4 regions of the Bacillus sp. AFS053548 genome follow, and region 2 is predicted to be linked to each of the others. Evidence: predicted binding sites of a transcription regulator. Region 2 holds the regulator's gene; each other region holds the start of a gene.
What was found. The regulator Rex, encoded in region 2, represses fermentation and respiration genes when NADH is low (regulators of the CRP and FNR family bind a similar motif). The targets are predictions, from matches to a motif close to TTGTGAAATATTTCACAA.

Region 1 (4,223 bases), on a different contig from region 2:
AAGAGATTGCACAATATGAAGTTGTAAAAACTGTTTAAAAAAGTGCCTAAAGAAAGTGAGGGAGTGCAATGTTTGGAAAAGAAGTTATTGTAACTGAAGTAGCACTTCGAGATGGAAGTCATGCAATAGCTCATTCGTATACAGTAGATCAAGTCGTTCGAATTGCGAAGGCTCTTGATGATGCAAAAATGCCTTTTATTGAAGTATCACATGGAGATGGTTTAGGTGGTTCTTCGTTACAATATGGTTTATCAACAACAAATGAATTTGAATTGATCGAAGCAGCGGTAAATTCATGTAATCACTCAAAGATTGCTGTCTTACTATTACCTGGTATTGGAACAGTAAAAGAATTAAAAACGGCAGCAAAAATCGGAGCAAAAATGGCTAGAATAGCTACACATGTTACTGAAGCTGATGTTTCGAAACAACATATTTCTATGTCTAAAGAGCTTGGATTAGAAACTGTCGGATTTTTAATGATGTCCCATATGGCACCTGTTGAAAAATTAGTAGAACAAGCCAAATTGATGGAAAGTTATGGTGCTGATGTCGTTTATATGGTTGACTCTGCAGGAGCGTTTCTTCCACATGAAGTAAAAGAACGTATTGCTGCTTTAAGAGGCTCTATTGATATTGAAGTTGGTTTCCATGCACATAATAATCTTTCTCTAGCGATGGCCAATACACTAGTAGCGATTGAAGAAGGAGCTACTAGAATTGATGGTAGTGTACGTTGCTTAGGTGCAGGTGCGGGAAATACACAAACAGAAGTGTTAATTGGTGTATTAGAGCGATTAGGAATCAAGACAGGAATTGATTTCTATAAGATGATGGACTTAGCAGAGGAGATCGTTGCACCAATTCTTCAAACACCACAAGAGATTACAAAAGGTAGTCTAATTTTAGGCTATGCAGGAGTATATTCTAGTTTTCTATTACATGCCAATCGAGCAGCTAAAAAATGGAATGTTGATGCAAGAGATATTTTAATTGAATTAGGAAAACAAAAAGTAGTCGGTGGGCAAGAGGATATGATTCAAGAAGTTGCTTGTATGTTAGCAAATAAAAAATTGTCTGTTTTTTGAGAGGAGACGAGACTTAATGATAACTGAAATCGCGAATAAAATATATATGCACCAAAAAAACGGTCTAGAAATGGATAAAATTACGATTGAACATCCAGAATTAAACGTTAATAATGCTTACGAAATTCAAAAGTTAAGTATTGATAATGCGATTAAAAATGGTGATCCATTAATTGGTTGGAAAATGGGATTAACAAGTATTGCTAAACAAAAATCTGTTAATGTTGATGAGCCGATTTATGGACGCTTAACAAAATCGATGGAATTAGAAGAAAATGAATTAACGATGGAAGGTTCAATTCATCCTAGGGTTGAGCCAGAAATCGCATTTATGATTAACAAGCCATTATTTGGACATGATGTAACTGCAAAAGATGTATGGGAAGCAACTGAGTATATTGTACCTGCATTAGAAGTAATCGATAGTCGATATAAAAATTTCTCATTTACACTAACAGATGTAGTAGCAGATAATGCATCTTCATCAAAATTTATCATTGGTAAACAACAATATTCACCTACATATACTTCTTGGGATGAAATTAATGTTGAATTATATAAAAATGGCGTAAAAGTACAAAGTGGAGTAAGTTCTGATGTACTAGATCATCCTGTAGAGTCTGTCGTAAAGTTAGTGCAGATGCTAAGTAAAAACGGTGAACAAATTGAGCCAGGGATGATTATCTTAACGGGTGGTATTACAGAAGCGATCCACGTTGAAGAGGGCGATATTGTTGAAGCGCGTTTTGATGGAATCGAGACAATGTCACTACAAGTAACGAGGTAGTACTTTATGCCAATCATCCAAATTCAACTGATTGAAGGTAGAAGTACAGAATTTAAAAAAAAATTAATGAGAGAAATAAATGAAGTTGTTTGTCGTATATTGGATGTTCACCCAGCACAGGTAAGAATTTTAATAAATGAATTCGAAAAAGAAAATTGGTCCGTTGGTGGAGTTGCAAAGGATGAGTAAAAAAAGTCCCTTTTTTAAGGGGCTTTTTTTTGTTGGGAATAGTTTTATATTTTAGCTTCTATTAAAGTAAATGGAGCTGTATGAAATTCTCAAATATAAAAAAGATAGTGAACTAAATCACAGAAAACCCATAATTGTTTCAGTATGATGTAGAAATAATAAGGAAAGTGGGTGCTATATTGTGAAAATAGTAGTTCCAAACCAACACGGTGCTTGGGCAATGCTTTTAATTCCTTGTATACTTGGAGCTGTCGCGAGTTCGTTTCGTTTAATTCATATCCCTTTATTTATAGGCTGGTTTTTTCTATACCTTGCAACCTATCCATTAATTATGGTAATTAAAGGGAAGCAAGTGTCATTTTATTTTAATTGGGCGATAGGTTATTTTTTTATTTCATTCGTATTTTTAGCACCCGTGATGATTGCTGAGTGGAGATTGATTTACTTCGGTTTAGCTATGATTCCATTATTTTTATTAAACATATACTTCGTTAAAAGAAAAAATGAACGAGCCTTTACGAATGACATTGTTGCGATTGGCGTTTTTTGTATAGGTGGATTGGCTAGTTTTTATATAGGGAAGGGGGCACTTACAAGCGAAGGCTGGAGTGTAGCACTCTTAGTATTTTTGTTCTTTTTAGGCAGTACATTTTTTGTCAAATCAATGATTCGAGAAAAAAAGAATAAGAGATTCCGTTGGTATTCATGGGGATACCATTTTATTGCCATATTATTAATTTTTACTTTAAAAGATTCTTGGCTTTGGATTCTACCTTTTGTTCCTAGCTTAATAAGAGCAATTTCCTTGTACAATAAAAAACTTACTATAATGCAATTAGGGATTATTGAGATTCTTAATTCTGTCATATTCTTAGTGGTAACTAGCATGCTGTTTTTGTAGATTTAGTTTATTTATAATTCAAAGGTTCAACATACAAAAGCGACTTCTGCTATTTGAAGTCGCTATTTTAATCCCTTATAACATTATTTTAAGCGTTAAATTTCTGATTAATAGTTGTAGCTAACTTTTCATAATGATGAAATAATCTAGTATTCTCTTCGTATATGGACGGAGTAGGTGAATTCTCGATAACTTCCTCAATCGGAAGTTTGGCAAGTACTTCGGTTCCTAATCGGTCGGCTAATAAATCGCCACCTCCTTTTCCGAATATGTAGTACTTATCGGAACGATCTATAGGTTGGAAATAAGACATATTTTCAACTACTCCAAGAATTTCATGATTTGCTTTTTGGGCCATCGTTCCTGCTCTCTCAGCAACAATCGATGCTGTTTGATGAGGGGTGGTGACAATGATTTCCTTACTTTGAGGAATGGTGTGATGCATATCGAGTGCAATATCACCGGTCCCTGGAGGCATGTCTAGAATGCAATAGTCTAATTCCCCCCAAATGACATCTTTACTGAAATGCTCAACCATTTTTCCTAGCATAGGACCTCTCCAAACAACCGGATCGTTATTTTTGATGAAAAAACCCATCGATATAATTTTTACACCGTGTGACTCCACAGGGATAATTTTTCCGTTAAAAGTTTTTGGACTGATGACAATATTCATCATTCTAGGAATGCTAAATCCATAAATATCTAAGTCAATTAAAGCAACTTTTTTGCCCTGTCTTGCAAGTGAAACTGCAAGATTTGTTGATACTGTTGATTTTCCTACCCCACCTTTTCCACTCGTTATAGCGATTACATTACCTGATAACATGTTCACACCTCTTTTAAAATTTTAAGGGTCTATTGTGTGATGTACTTCACAGTCTTGGAATTAGTCTTTCTGTACAATTATGACAAAGAAGAAGACTTCATCATGTACCCAATTTTATCAATTAATCAGGCACTTCGATGTTAAAAAAGTCACATGGAGGTTGAACATGAGATGAGAAAATCCCTCGAGCGCTCATTTTACTCAAAAAGCAGTAAGTATTCGTTTTTCATTATTTTATTTTTACTTTTTACAACATGGGTTGGGACGGACCGATTTTTACACTTTGATATGGCATTAATGGGGTATTTTATTTCTTCGATTGTTTTTGCCGTAGGTTTAACAATCAGGATGTCAGCATGGCTAATCAGGCCGGCAACACATCAGGTTATAAAGCGTAGTTTGAAAAATTTAAAAGAAAATTCTAGAAAA
Region 2 (4,223 bases):
TTTCTTAAATTGATAATAGTCATAATCACCCAAATAAATTGATAATCCTGCTTTTGCTAGTTCAAAAGTTTTTGTGGATAATCTGTTCATAAAGTAACGATCATGAGAAACAAATAAAATCGTTCCAGGGTAATCTAATAAAGCATTTTCTAACACTTCTTTACTATCTAAATCTAAATGGTTAGTAGGTTCATCAAGAATTAAGAAATTAGCTTTTTTCATCATAAGCTTAGCTAAAGCTAATCTAGCCTTTTCTCCACCACTTAAAGAGGTAACAATTTTTGTCACATCATCTCCAGAAAATAAAAAGTTCCCTAATATTGTTCGAATTTCTTGTTCGGCCATTAATGGATAATCATCCCAAAGTTCGTCTAATACTCTTTTATTAGAAGTTAGTTTTGCTTGCTCTTGATCATAATAACCAACTGAAACATTTGCACCAAAATCAATCGTTCCTTGTAATTTTTCTAAATCTCCAATAATCGTTTTAAGTAATGTCGATTTACCTACACCATTTGGACCGACTAATGCGACACTATCCCCTCGATTCAGTACGAATCTCATCGTATGATCGATTGTTGGGATACGATCATAGCCAATAAATAAATCTTGTACAGACAACACATCATTACCGCTTTGTTTTTCAATTGTAAATGAAAAATTAGCCGAAGACTCGTCACCAAGTGGCCTGTCTAATCGAACCATTCGATCTAATTGTTTCCTACGACTTTGAGCTCTTTTAGTAGTTGAAGCACGCGCAATATTACGCTGCACAAAATCTTCAAGTTTAGAGATTTCCTCTTGTTGCTTTTCGAACTGTTTTAACTCTTGTTCATATTGAGCTGCCTTTAGTTCAAGGTACTTACTATAATTCCCAACAAATCGTTGATGCTTATGGTTAGATATTTCATAAACAATATTAACAACTTGATCAAGAAAATATCGATCGTGGGAAACGATTAATACTGCACCAGGGTATGACTGTAAGTAGCGCTCTAACCAACTAAGAGTGTCAATATCTAAATGGTTCGTAGGCTCATCCAAGATTAACAAATCAGGCTTCGTTAATAATAGCTTACCTAATGCCAGTCTTGTCTTTTGTCCACCGCTTAACGAAGAAATTTTTGTTTCGTAATCTTCATTACTAAAACCTAAACCACTAATTATTGAACGAATATCTGCTTCAAACTGGTAACCACCGTTTTCTTTGAATGTATATTGAAGATGATCATATTCATTCATAACCTTGTCATAAACGGCTTGATTAGAATAGACATCCTCCCTAGTCATTTTAACTTCTAATTTTCTCATATTATCCTGCATCTCTACTAAATGATTAAATACAGAATAATATTCTTCCCAAATCGTTTTATCGCTTTGTAAACCAGAGTTTTGGGCTAGGTAGCCTACAGTAACGTCTTTAGGTTTATTTATTTCACCGCCATCATAGGATATTTCACCTGCTATGATTTTCAATAATGTAGATTTTCCTGCACCATTACGTCCAACAATGGCAACTCGATCACTCGTTTGAACTTCTAATTTTATATTTGAAAGTATAATGTCACTACCAAAATACTTTGAGACATTATTTACTTGTAAAAGAATCATGGATAACACCTCATTGCAAAATTTTTTATCTATGTAACTGTAGACTGTCAAAATTCTTAAATATAGTGTATATTTTACATTAGAACAAGTACTTTATTACTAAAATAAAGTCAAATTACACACCATAGTAAAAAGAATTACAGTAAGTGGGGGATTAAAAAATGGATTCGGAACAAATTAAAATTCCACAAGCTACTGCTAAACGTCTACCTTTATATTACCGTTTTATAAAGAATTTGTCTTTATCAGGTAAACAAAGAGTTTCTTCAGCAGAGTTAAGTGAAGCAGTAAAGGTAGATTCCGCTACAATCAGAAGAGATTTTTCATATTTTGGAGCACTTGGTAAAAAAGGTTATGGCTATAACGTAAATTATTTATTAACTTTTTTCTCGAAAGCGCTTAACCAGCATGAAGTTATGAAAGTTGCATTAATTGGTGTTGGTAATTTAGGAACTGCATTCTTACATTATAATTTTATAAAAAATAATAATACAAAAATTGAGATGGCATTTGATATTGATCCAAATAAAATAGGTACTGAAATAGGTGGAGTACCCGTTTATAATCTAGATCATCTAGAGGAAGTTATGAATGAAGATATTCAAATCGTTATTTTAACTGTTCCTGCACCTGTAGCACAATCAATAGCTGATCGATTAAAAGGAAAAAATATTAGAGGAATTTTAAATTTCACACCTGCACGAATTAGTGTACCAGAACATATTCGCATTCATCATATAGACTTAGCAGTTGAACTTCAAACATTGGCATATTTTTTACAACAATAAATTCATATTAAAATAAAAACCCCCAAAAACTTGGGGGTTTTTAATGTAAATTGATCTGCTGAAAAACGACAAAAGAGTTCATTAACATATGGGTTAAGATTGGTACCATAATTGAGTTTGTTCGTTTATACAGATAACAAAATACAAAACCGATTAGAAAGTAAGATAAAAAGAAGGGCAAGTCTCCATGCATAAGCGAAAAGATCGCTGAACTAATCCCAGCAGAAATAATAAATGGTAATCGATTATAAAGCCTTCTAAAAATGATTCGTCGAAAAATAATCTCTTCTAAAATTGGTGCAACCAGACTTGGGATGATAATAAAAGCCGGGTTAAGCTTAGCGATGTTTATGATATTTTGAGTATTTTCTGAGCCCTTATTTAAATCAAATACATAAATTAAAATTAAATTACAAACAATTTGAGTTAGCATTGTTATGAAGTAACCTAAAATAACCCAATTTATTATTGTACGATAATTAGTTTTTAGATTCTTTATTCCTTCATAAATGGGCTTATGTAATAAGATAAGAATAATAATTAATCCACTTACGAAACTAATACAACCCCATAATGCCACCGCTTCAAGAGAAGCTGTTTTCTGATCTACTCCAACGTATAAGTTACTATTTAATAAATAGGGCACCCCAAATACCGCTGAATATTGAAGAACGACATACGTTAATAAAATCCATAAATCTCTAGTTTTCAATACGTTAGCTCCTTTGTGTTGATATTTTTCATAACCCAAAGGTTTATAACAACACGTACATTATTTTACTCGTTTCTTTTGTTTCTTAAAAGAAATTTTCACTTTTTATTTTACTTTTGATTGTAAAGAAAAAAACTTATTAAATTTCGACAAGAAAAGTGCCTGCTTCGGGCTTGCAAAATTTTTTGATATTATTTAAACTAATAATTGTGTTAGCACTCAATATACATGAGTGCTAAAAAATAATGATTTGATTATTGAGGAGGTATTACACATGTTAAAGCCATTAGGTGATCGTGTTGTAATTGAGCTTGTTGAGTCTGAAGAAAAAACTGCTAGTGGTATCGTGTTACCAGGTAGTGCACAAGAAAAGCCACAAGAAGGCAAAGTTGTTGCAGTAGGTACTGGCCGAGTACTTGAAAATGGTGAGCGCGTAGCTTTAGAAGTATCTGTAGGTGACCGCATTATCTTCTCTAAATATTCAGGAACAGAAGTTAAGTACGGTGGTACTGAATACTTAGTACTTCGCGAAAACGATATACTTGCAATCATAGGTTAATAAAATAAAAATACTTAAATTAAAAAATATATTTTTTATATTATAAGGAGGTCATTTTCATGGCAAAGGACATTAGATTTGGTGAAGAAGCACGTCGCGCAATGTTACGTGGTGTAGACGCTTTAGCTGATGCTGTAAAAGTAACTTTAGGACCAAAAGGACGTAACGTAGTTCTTGAGAAAAAATTCGGGTCTCCATTAATTACAAATGATGGTGTTACAATCGCAAAAGAAATCGAATTAGAAGATGCATTTGAAAATATGGGTGCAAAATTAGTTGCTGAAGTTGCTAGCAAAACAAATGACGTTGCTGGGGACGGTACAACAACTGCGACAGTTTTAGCTCAAGCTATGATTCGTGAGGGTCTTAAAAACGTAACTGCTGGTGCAAATCCAATGGGTATCCGTAAAGGTATCGAAAAAGCAGTTGCTGTAGCAATCGAAGAATTAAAAACAATCTCAAAACCAATTGAAGGTAAAGAGTCAATCGCACAAGTTGCTGCAATTTCTTCAGCGGATCCAGAAGTTGGACAATTAATTGCTGAAGCAATGGA
Region 3 (4,223 bases), on a different contig from region 2:
CCATTTACAACAGAGCCTTGACCCATTGTATAGAAATGGTGAACCCATACAAGGAAACTTAAAGCAGAAATAGCAATCATACTGACAACCATGCTCTTATATCCGTATAAATTCTTTCTTGAGAAAGTAGCAATAATTTCACTATATATACCGAAAGCTGGGAGAATAACGATGTAAACTTCAGGATGACCCCAAATCCAGAATAAGTTCGCCCATAGCATATCGTTACCATGTGCCATCGTAAAGAATTGAGTACCAAATTCACGATCAAACATCATTAATGCTAGAGCTACAGTTAATACTGGGAATGCGAATACGATAATAACGTTTGTAATTAAGATACTCCATGTAAACATTGGCAATTTCATTAATTTCAAGCCTGGAGCTCGCATTTTTAATATTGTAACGATAAAGTTAATACCAGTCATTAAAGTACCTAGACCAGCGATTTGAAGTGATATCGCATAATAGTTATTCCCAACACCTGGGCTGAATTCCTTACTAGCTAGTGGGAAATAAGCTGTCCAACCAGCATCAGGTGATCCACCGATAACAAAGCTTAAGTTTAAAAGCATTGCACCTGCAAAGAATAACCAGAAACTAACTGCATTTAAGTAAGGGAATGCTACGTCACGAGCTCCGATTTGTAAAGGAATAACGATGTTCATTAATCCAATAATGAAAGGCATCGCCATGAACAGAATCATGATTAAGCCGTGAGTTGTAAAAATTTCATTATAATGTTGTGCATCTAATATTTTTAAATCTGGTCCTGCTAATTGTGCTCTCATCAGTAACGCATCTACTCCACCACGGAATAGCATTAATAATGCACACAGAATATACATTACACCGATACGTTTATGGTCAACAGTTGTTAACCATTCTTTCCATAAATAACCCCATTTTTTAAATTTGGTTAAACCAATTACAATAGCAATAGATACAACAACGATACTCACCATTGCGCCATAGATCATTGGTTCACCTGTTACAAAAAAGTGATCCCATTTAAAGCCCATTATTTCATCCCCTCCATATTATCCATGTCATGGTGATCAGATGAATCCTTCATAGAACCATGTTGATGTCCTGCATTTTTTCCTTCTGGAGCTGGTCTAAATCCTAAATGAGTCGAAGTATATGTCTTTCTACCTAAATGCTCAATTTTTAGTAATTTATTAAACTCTGTTTCTGTTAAAGCAGGAGCTGTTTCTTTAACGTCCTTAACCCAGCCGTTAAAATCCTTATTATTCATTGCTAGTACTTCAAATTCCATTCCAGCAAAGCCTTTACCATTGAAGTTACTGTTCTTACCAATATAAGAACCTTCATTTGAAGCAACAAAATTTAATTTAGTTACCATGTCACTCATTGCATATTTTTGTCCACCTAATTGTGGAATCCAAAAACTTGTAATAGGACCGAATGAATAAAGTCTGAATTCTACATTTCTATTCGTTGGAATATTTACATAGTTAACAGTTTCAATTCCTTGTTCAGGATAAGAGAAATGCCATTTCCAGTTTGAAGAACTTGCATAAATAACAAGTGGTTTATCATTTTCATGACCTTTTGGTACACTTTCAACTGCATTTGTTGTTTTAACAGTTACTACTGATAAAACTGCAACAATAATTATTGGGATAACAGTCCAAATAATTTCTAGTGTTTTACTTCCCTCTTCATGAGGAGGTTCGTAATCTTTTGGAAGTTTACTAGCACGATATTTATATAGAATAACAATATAAAGAATGTAAACTACTAGTAAAACTCCTAACATCATCAACATCGAGAAGATAATCGTATCCGCTTGCGTTTTAGCAACTGGACCCTTTGGATTAAGAACTGCAATCTTATCACAAGCACCCATTACTAATGCAACCAGCATAATCATCATGCCCATTAGAAATTTTTTCATTTCGCTCTTCCTTCCTATAACGTAAGTAAAAAGTTCAAAATAGTTTTTTTGAATTATTTCTTAGATAAGTATTTTTATAAATTGTCACTAAAATGACAAACAATGTCCACAGTTATAGTAAGATACTTTAATTAAAAAAACAAACAATTAATTTCCATTTTGGAAGGAAAAAAAGAGTGTTCACATTTTAGACATATTTGAAAATACGGTATTTTCTACAAAACCTATTTATATCAATGGTTTAACACATTTGCTCATTTATTCACAACGTTCACATTTTAGACAAATATTAGATTTTGATTAACTTTTTGTTCACATTTCGAAACTTACATATTAGTAAATTAGTATAATAATTTTTATGGTATTTCACGAAATAATCTGTATTTTCACACAAAAAAATAACGCAGAATAATCTGCGTCAAAAAACAGGGTTATTAATTTGGAGAAGAGAAAAACTACTGTCCTAGCGCGTTCTTCTCTTCTTTAGGGTTTTTGGGGGTTCTAGGGTCGCATTCCACATTTTACTTTTTAATGTGTATACAAACGAAGAACTAAGAAAAACAATAGCGTATTTCTTAAACTTCTTTTATTAATCTTAGATTAACATAAGTGAAAATGATTATCAATACCAATTATTGGTTTTTTTATCTACAGAAATATTCTAAATAGCAAATGACTCATTTAATTTTCAAAGTAATTTAAGTTATAATTGTAGAAAAAAGGTGGGACATTTATGCCTCAATTATTAATTAAAGGGATTTCAACTGATGATATTTGCAAAATTAGTAAGTCTTTAATCGAAGAACTCGCAGTGGTTTGTGAATGTGGAGCTGATAATTTTACGATTGATTGTATTCATTCAACTTCAATTTTTAATGGTGAAATTGTAGAAAGCTTTCCATTCATTGAAGTAAAATGGTTTGAACGTGGTGGTGAAACTAGAGATCGTTTCGCAGCTACAATCGAAAAACATATTAACACATTGAAAATTCCTGAATTTGAAATTGCTTTTATTACCTATCAAGAAGATAGTTATTATATAAATGGGAAGAAATTTCCATAATGATATTTTAAAATAATTTAGGTCAGCGGAGCAGCTGACCTTTTTTTTTTTGAAAATCGATATTTCCGGGGCATGTGTACCTATAGGACGATGTCATTTCGGGACATTTCAACTATGTGGACAAATATACAAACTAAAAAAAATGGTCTACTGACTAAGTACATGATTTGTAAAATTGAATATTAGTATATTAATCGGACAAGTAGGACACAAAAAAATGCTACCGATTAGAGAAAGGTGAATAAAAATGAATTTTGAAATTGCAATGACAGCATTTGTTTTCATTATGACAATGGCCGTCATATTCTGGAGACCAAAAGGAATTCATGAAGCATGGCCTGCTTCAATTGGTGCAATAATCATTCTAGTAACTGGAATTGTTACTCGACACGATTTATACGACATTATAACGAAAATCGGTGGAGCTTCAATTACGATTATAGCTACTATTGTTATGGCTGTTATTTTAGAAAGCTTCGGGTTCTTTCATTGGTCAGCAGCTCGATTAGTTACATTGGCCAAAGGTTCTAGTTATCGATTATATTGGTACATTCAATTACTATGTTTTTTAATGACTTTACTTTTTAATAATGATGGTAGCATCCTAATTACAACACCTATACTAATAATTCTTTTAAAAAATCTACGTTTAAAACCACATCAACAAATTCCCTACCTATTATCAGGTGCATTAATTGCAACTGCTTCAAGTGCTCCAATTGGCGTAAGTAATATCGTAAATTTAATAGGTTTAAAAATCGTACACATGCCACTTTATATGCAACCCTTAATGATGTTTGTACCTACAATGTTAGGCTTATTATTCATGTCGATTATGATGTATTTCGTATTAAAAAGTAAATTTCCAGAAGTGTTACCCGCTTCAACAAATGATATTGAAGAATCTTTTTTTATTAAAAATTTTCATCCGTTAAAAAGTAAAATTTCTGTTGAAACAAAAAGAAAAAGAACAAAGTTTATGCTTAAAATATTAACTTTTGTATTTGTAATGAGATGTTTACTGTTTGTTGCATCATTTATTTCAATTCCAATTGAAATTGTTGCTGTACTAGGTTCTCTCATTTTGCTTATATGGAGATGGTACCATTTAAGAACAAATCCTGTAGATATCTTAAAAAAGACACCATGGCAAATTCTTTTATTTGCATTCTCAATGTATGTAATTATTTACGGACTTCACAATGCTGGTCTTACTGATTTTATTGTAAAAGAAATTGA
Region 4 (4,223 bases), on a different contig from region 2:
CTCTATGTAAAACATCATGTTTTTCACAAGTTATAGATATAGAAAAAATACATTTAATGTTAATTTATTTTAATCTTACTAGTAGATAGATCACTAAACTGACCGATATAATAAATAACTTTGCCATTATCGTTACACACTTGAGTGATTGTCAGCCATTCTAAATAAACTTCACCGTTTTTACGCTTGTTCCAAATTTCACCTTGCCAGTTACCTTGTTCTTTAAGCTGTTTCCAAAGTTGTGAATAGAATGCTTTGTTGTGATGGCCAGATTGAAGGATACTTGGCTTTTTCCCAATAACTTCTTCTTTATTATAGCCAGTTACTTTAGTGAAGAAAGGATTTACTTTTTGAATTACTCCTTGTTCATTTGTTACCATCATTGCTTGGGCTGTATTTTCTAATATTTTATATTCCGTTTTCAATTTTTCACGGAAAGTCATCCATACTACAATAACAAAACTGAGAAGCGCAAATTCAGATAATGCCATAAATCCAATCGCATAATGTCCTGTCAAGCTAAACACGGATGTTAATATTAATGGAGGGAAGAAGCCTCCTAAACCTCCCATAGCAGCAACTAATCCATTTACAATTCCAGCTTGTTTTGTAAAATAAAGTGGTACTAATTTAAAGATTGTACCGTTTCCGATCCCTGCACAAACTGCTACCAATAAAACCCCTACTGTGTATAGTTTAATAGTAGGCGAAAAAGATAAAAGAACTCCTGATAATGTTAGTCCACCAAAGACAAACAATAAAATATTGAAAGGATTGAATTTATCTGAAAGGAAGCCACCGATTGGTCGGAAAAGTGTTGCTAGAGCAATGAATCCAGCGGTACGTAAACCAGCGTCAACCGGACTTAAATTAAAATTATTAACTAAGAAATTTGGTAAATAGATTGTAAATGCAACAAACGATCCGAAAGTTATGAAATAGAATAAATTAAGTGACCATAAAGTTGAATTACGATAAACCTCTTTTACCTGCTTTACAATCGGAACATTTACTTTCTTCTCATTTTTATCACCTAACAGAAAATTTAATAGCGCAAACGCAATTAGTAATACTAAATAAAATCTGACTGTTGTTTCCCAACCAAATGATTTAGCTAAAACAGGTGCCGAAAATGCAGTAATGGCTGTACCAATATTACCAGATCCATAGATTCCATTCACAAAACCATGTTTTTTTGAGGAGTAATACTTTGGTAGTGAAGTTACTCCGACTGAAAAGACTGCACCACCTATACCAACAAACAATCCTCCAATAACTAAATCTAAAAGTGAATCAGCATGACTAATGAAAAATACAGGAAATAAAAGTGCAAGAAAACAGATGGTGAAAATGGGTCTTGCTCCAAATCGATTTGTGTAATATCCGATTGGAATACGTAGGATGCTTCCTAAAATAACAGGGATGGCAGTTACTAAAGAGACTTGCCCATTTGTTAATTCAATATCTTGGCGAATATCTGGCATGAGTGAAGAAATGAGTACCCATACCATGAACCCTACGATGAGACTTGACGTTTGAAGAGGTAATTGGATTTTAGAACTTTTCATATAATGATGCCCCTTTCAATGGATCAATAATAAAATTTATTAACTAAATATTACCAATCAATCGAAAGTAATGTTGTGAACTATATCACACAAATGGGGGGCGGAAGGATGAACAACTTATTTTAAACTATTCGTTCATCAAATTGAAAATTTCTTCGTAAGTACTTAGAAGGTTTTTATGTAAAGAGCGCAAAATATTACGTTTTAAAACAGGATCTTTAACAGACAAGTTTTTTATAAATAAAAATGGAACTTCTAAATATGACAGAGACTGGATAACTTCAAGATTAATGGAATTGTTAACATGAGTATGCAGAAAAAGACTGGGCAAGCAAACATCACTTGATTTTAAGGAGCCAATTTTATATTGAAGGCCACTCGATTCTTTCATATGAACATTTACCTTTCCAGTTAAAATGATAATCATATTCTGTTCATTGTGAATAGGTATATTTTCATTTGTTTCTCTAAAGTATAGATTGGATGCATCAACTATTTTTTTTAAGAGGTTATGATTGATATCTTGAAACAAACAGAGGCTTTTCAAATAAAGTAAATAATCAGGTTTATACAATTTTTTTCTCTCCTTATATTACAAGACCTTATATTTTCATCATTATATAAAAACGATTTGAGCCAAACTGTGACTCTTTTCACACAACTAGCTCAAATAATAGCGATAAGATGTTTGAAATCAGTTATAAGGAGGGGGAGTGATTATATAAGTGGGATCTATGGCTGACCAATCTAGTAAAGTAATAAAATAAATAACCTTAACTATTTAGAGCCTAAGTTAAGGTTACTTATTTTTTAATAATATTACGTAAAGGCAAGTTTAATCAGCTAAAATATTTTAATAGTCTGATAGAGAACTAATCTATGTTACAAATATCTTTTGGGCAGTTATCACAACCAATTTCATTTTTAAGAAATTGTAAGTCTTGGATAATAATTTTTCCATCGGGAGAATAACTAATAACATTTTTTTTCTTTAAATCACTTAACATCCGATTAACACTTTCTCTAGTAGCAGCACAAAATTTAGCTAATTCTTGATTGGTAAGATGAATATTAAGAAGAATTCCGTTTTCTATTAATTCCCCGTAAGAGTTTGATATACGGATGAGTGTGGAGTAAAGTGCGCCTTTTTTACCATTTAATACTAAGTCTCGAATCTTAGATTGATTTTTTCTAAGGTGAGTAGAAATCCATTTCATAAATTCAAATGTCAATGGAGCATGGTTAATTAGTTTTTTCTCCAAAATGTCTTTAGGAATGACCTGCACTTCTGCTGATTCTATTGCGTAAGCGCTAAGCATATAATTTGCATTCTCTGAAAAGAGAGTCAATTCTCCAATTAAGTCATCTTTTTGACAAATGCGAAGATTTAATTCATCACCATTTAGAGTTAGCTTACTTATTTGGATCATTCCTGATTTAATTAGATACAATTCTTTAGCATCTTCTCCTTCTTGAAATAAGAAGGTGCCTTTTTTTACTGAACGAGTTGATCCGATTGACTGTAATAAGGAAGCCAAGTCTTTAGAAACGATTGAAAGGTCACTTTTTCTATTATTATTTTTTTCCATCAAAGTATCTCCGCTCCGTTATAGTTGAACACTAATGTTTTTATGTATTTATCAAGAAAACAAGTATTTTAGGTATTACATTTATTATTATAATACCATGCTATTGAATAGCATAGAACACTAAGGAGATAGAATATGAAAAGATTGCTGTTGTAGCGGGTTAAACTTGCATGTGGCAATTTGATAAGTTACTCGGACATCAAGGCATTCTAGAACATTAATACTAATAGTTTAACAAGGTTGTGACATACATCATACGGTGAAATAATTTTGTATGCTAATATAATCGTACAAAAAGTAAGGGGGAAAAAAATGAAGAATATTCTCGATACCCTTAATCGACCATTACGAGATTTAAGAATATCTGTCACAGACCGTTGTAACTTTAGATGTAGCTACTGTATGCCTAAAGAGATATTTGGAGTTGACTATCCCTTTATGAGTAAAGATGAAATCCTATCCTATGAGGAAATTGTACGATTAGCAAAATTATTTGCAAAAATAGGTGTGGAAAAGATTCGATTAACAGGGGGGGAACCTCTTTTAAGAAAAGATCTACCAATACTGGTTAAACGTCTTTTAGAAATTGAAGGAATTAAATATGTGACTTTAACAACAAATGGTGTATTTTTGGCAAAAAACGCCAAAGCTCTTAAAGAAGCTGGAATTTGCCGCGTAAATGTGAGCTTAGATTCTTTAGATGATAAAGTTTTCATGAAGATAAATAATATGAATATGAGCGTTTCCACAGTTTTAAACGGAATTTTTGCAGCTAGGGAAGCAGGGCTAGAAGTCAAAGTAAATATGGTAGTAAAGAAAGGCTTAAATGATACTGAAGTATTACCAATGGTGCGTTTTTTTAAAGAGAAAAATATTACATTACGCTTTATAGAGTATATGGATGTAGGGTGTACAAATGGATGGAATTTTAAAGACGTTATCTCAAAGAAGCAATTATTCGATATGATCCAAGATCAATATCAGTTGGAGCCCATAGAGCAGGATTTCTTTGGCGAGGTAGCAAAACGATATCGATATAAAGGAACGAATACTGAAGTTGGATTTA

Region 1: a site for Rex is predicted at 2,170-2,187, ahead of CN946_RS04250 (YwiC-like family protein). Genes of this name have one in related genera too.
Region 3: a site for Rex is predicted at 2,172-2,189, ahead of qoxA (cytochrome aa3 quinol oxidase subunit II). Genes of this name have one in related genera too.
Region 4: a site for Rex is predicted at 1,642-1,659, ahead of CN946_RS04290 (nitrate/nitrite transporter). Genes of this name have one in related genera too.

What each region holds. Positions count from the first base shown of each region.
Region 1 covers NZ_NUHI01000006.1:91,123-95,345, forward strand. The annotation lists gene CN946_RS04230 (acetaldehyde dehydrogenase (acetylating)) at 1-38, shown strand, start outside; gene dmpG (4-hydroxy-2-oxovalerate aldolase) at 69-1,088, shown strand; gene CN946_RS04240 (2-keto-4-pentenoate hydratase) at 1,105-1,875, shown strand; gene CN946_RS04245 (tautomerase family protein) at 1,882-2,064, shown strand; gene CN946_RS04250 (YwiC-like family protein) at 2,246-2,965, shown strand; gene CN946_RS04255 (Mrp/NBP35 family ATP-binding protein) at 3,054-3,794, opposite strand; gene CN946_RS04260 (MFS transporter) at 3,966-4,223, shown strand, end outside.
Region 2 covers NZ_NUHI01000031.1:3,654-7,876, forward strand. The annotation lists gene abc-f (ribosomal protection-like ABC-F family protein) at 1-1,611, opposite strand, end outside; gene CN946_RS16930 (redox-sensing transcriptional repressor Rex) at 1,773-2,399, shown strand; gene CN946_RS16935 (CPBP family intramembrane glutamic endopeptidase) at 2,440-3,111, opposite strand; gene groES (co-chaperone GroES) at 3,386-3,670, shown strand; gene groL (chaperonin GroEL) at 3,730-4,223, shown strand, end outside.
Region 3 covers NZ_NUHI01000026.1:437,541-441,763, forward strand. The annotation lists gene qoxB (cytochrome aa3 quinol oxidase subunit I) at 1-1,022, opposite strand, end outside; gene qoxA (cytochrome aa3 quinol oxidase subunit II) at 1,022-1,921, opposite strand; gene CN946_RS15595 (DUF1904 family protein) at 2,655-2,984, shown strand; gene CN946_RS15600 (arsenic transporter) at 3,232-4,223, shown strand, end outside.
Region 4 covers NZ_NUHI01000006.1:100,530-104,752, forward strand. The annotation lists gene CN946_RS04290 (nitrate/nitrite transporter) at 60-1,568, opposite strand; gene CN946_RS04295 (hypothetical protein) at 1,696-2,142, opposite strand; gene CN946_RS04300 (Crp/Fnr family transcriptional regulator) at 2,441-3,157, opposite strand; gene moaA (GTP 3',8-cyclase MoaA) at 3,470-4,223, shown strand, end outside.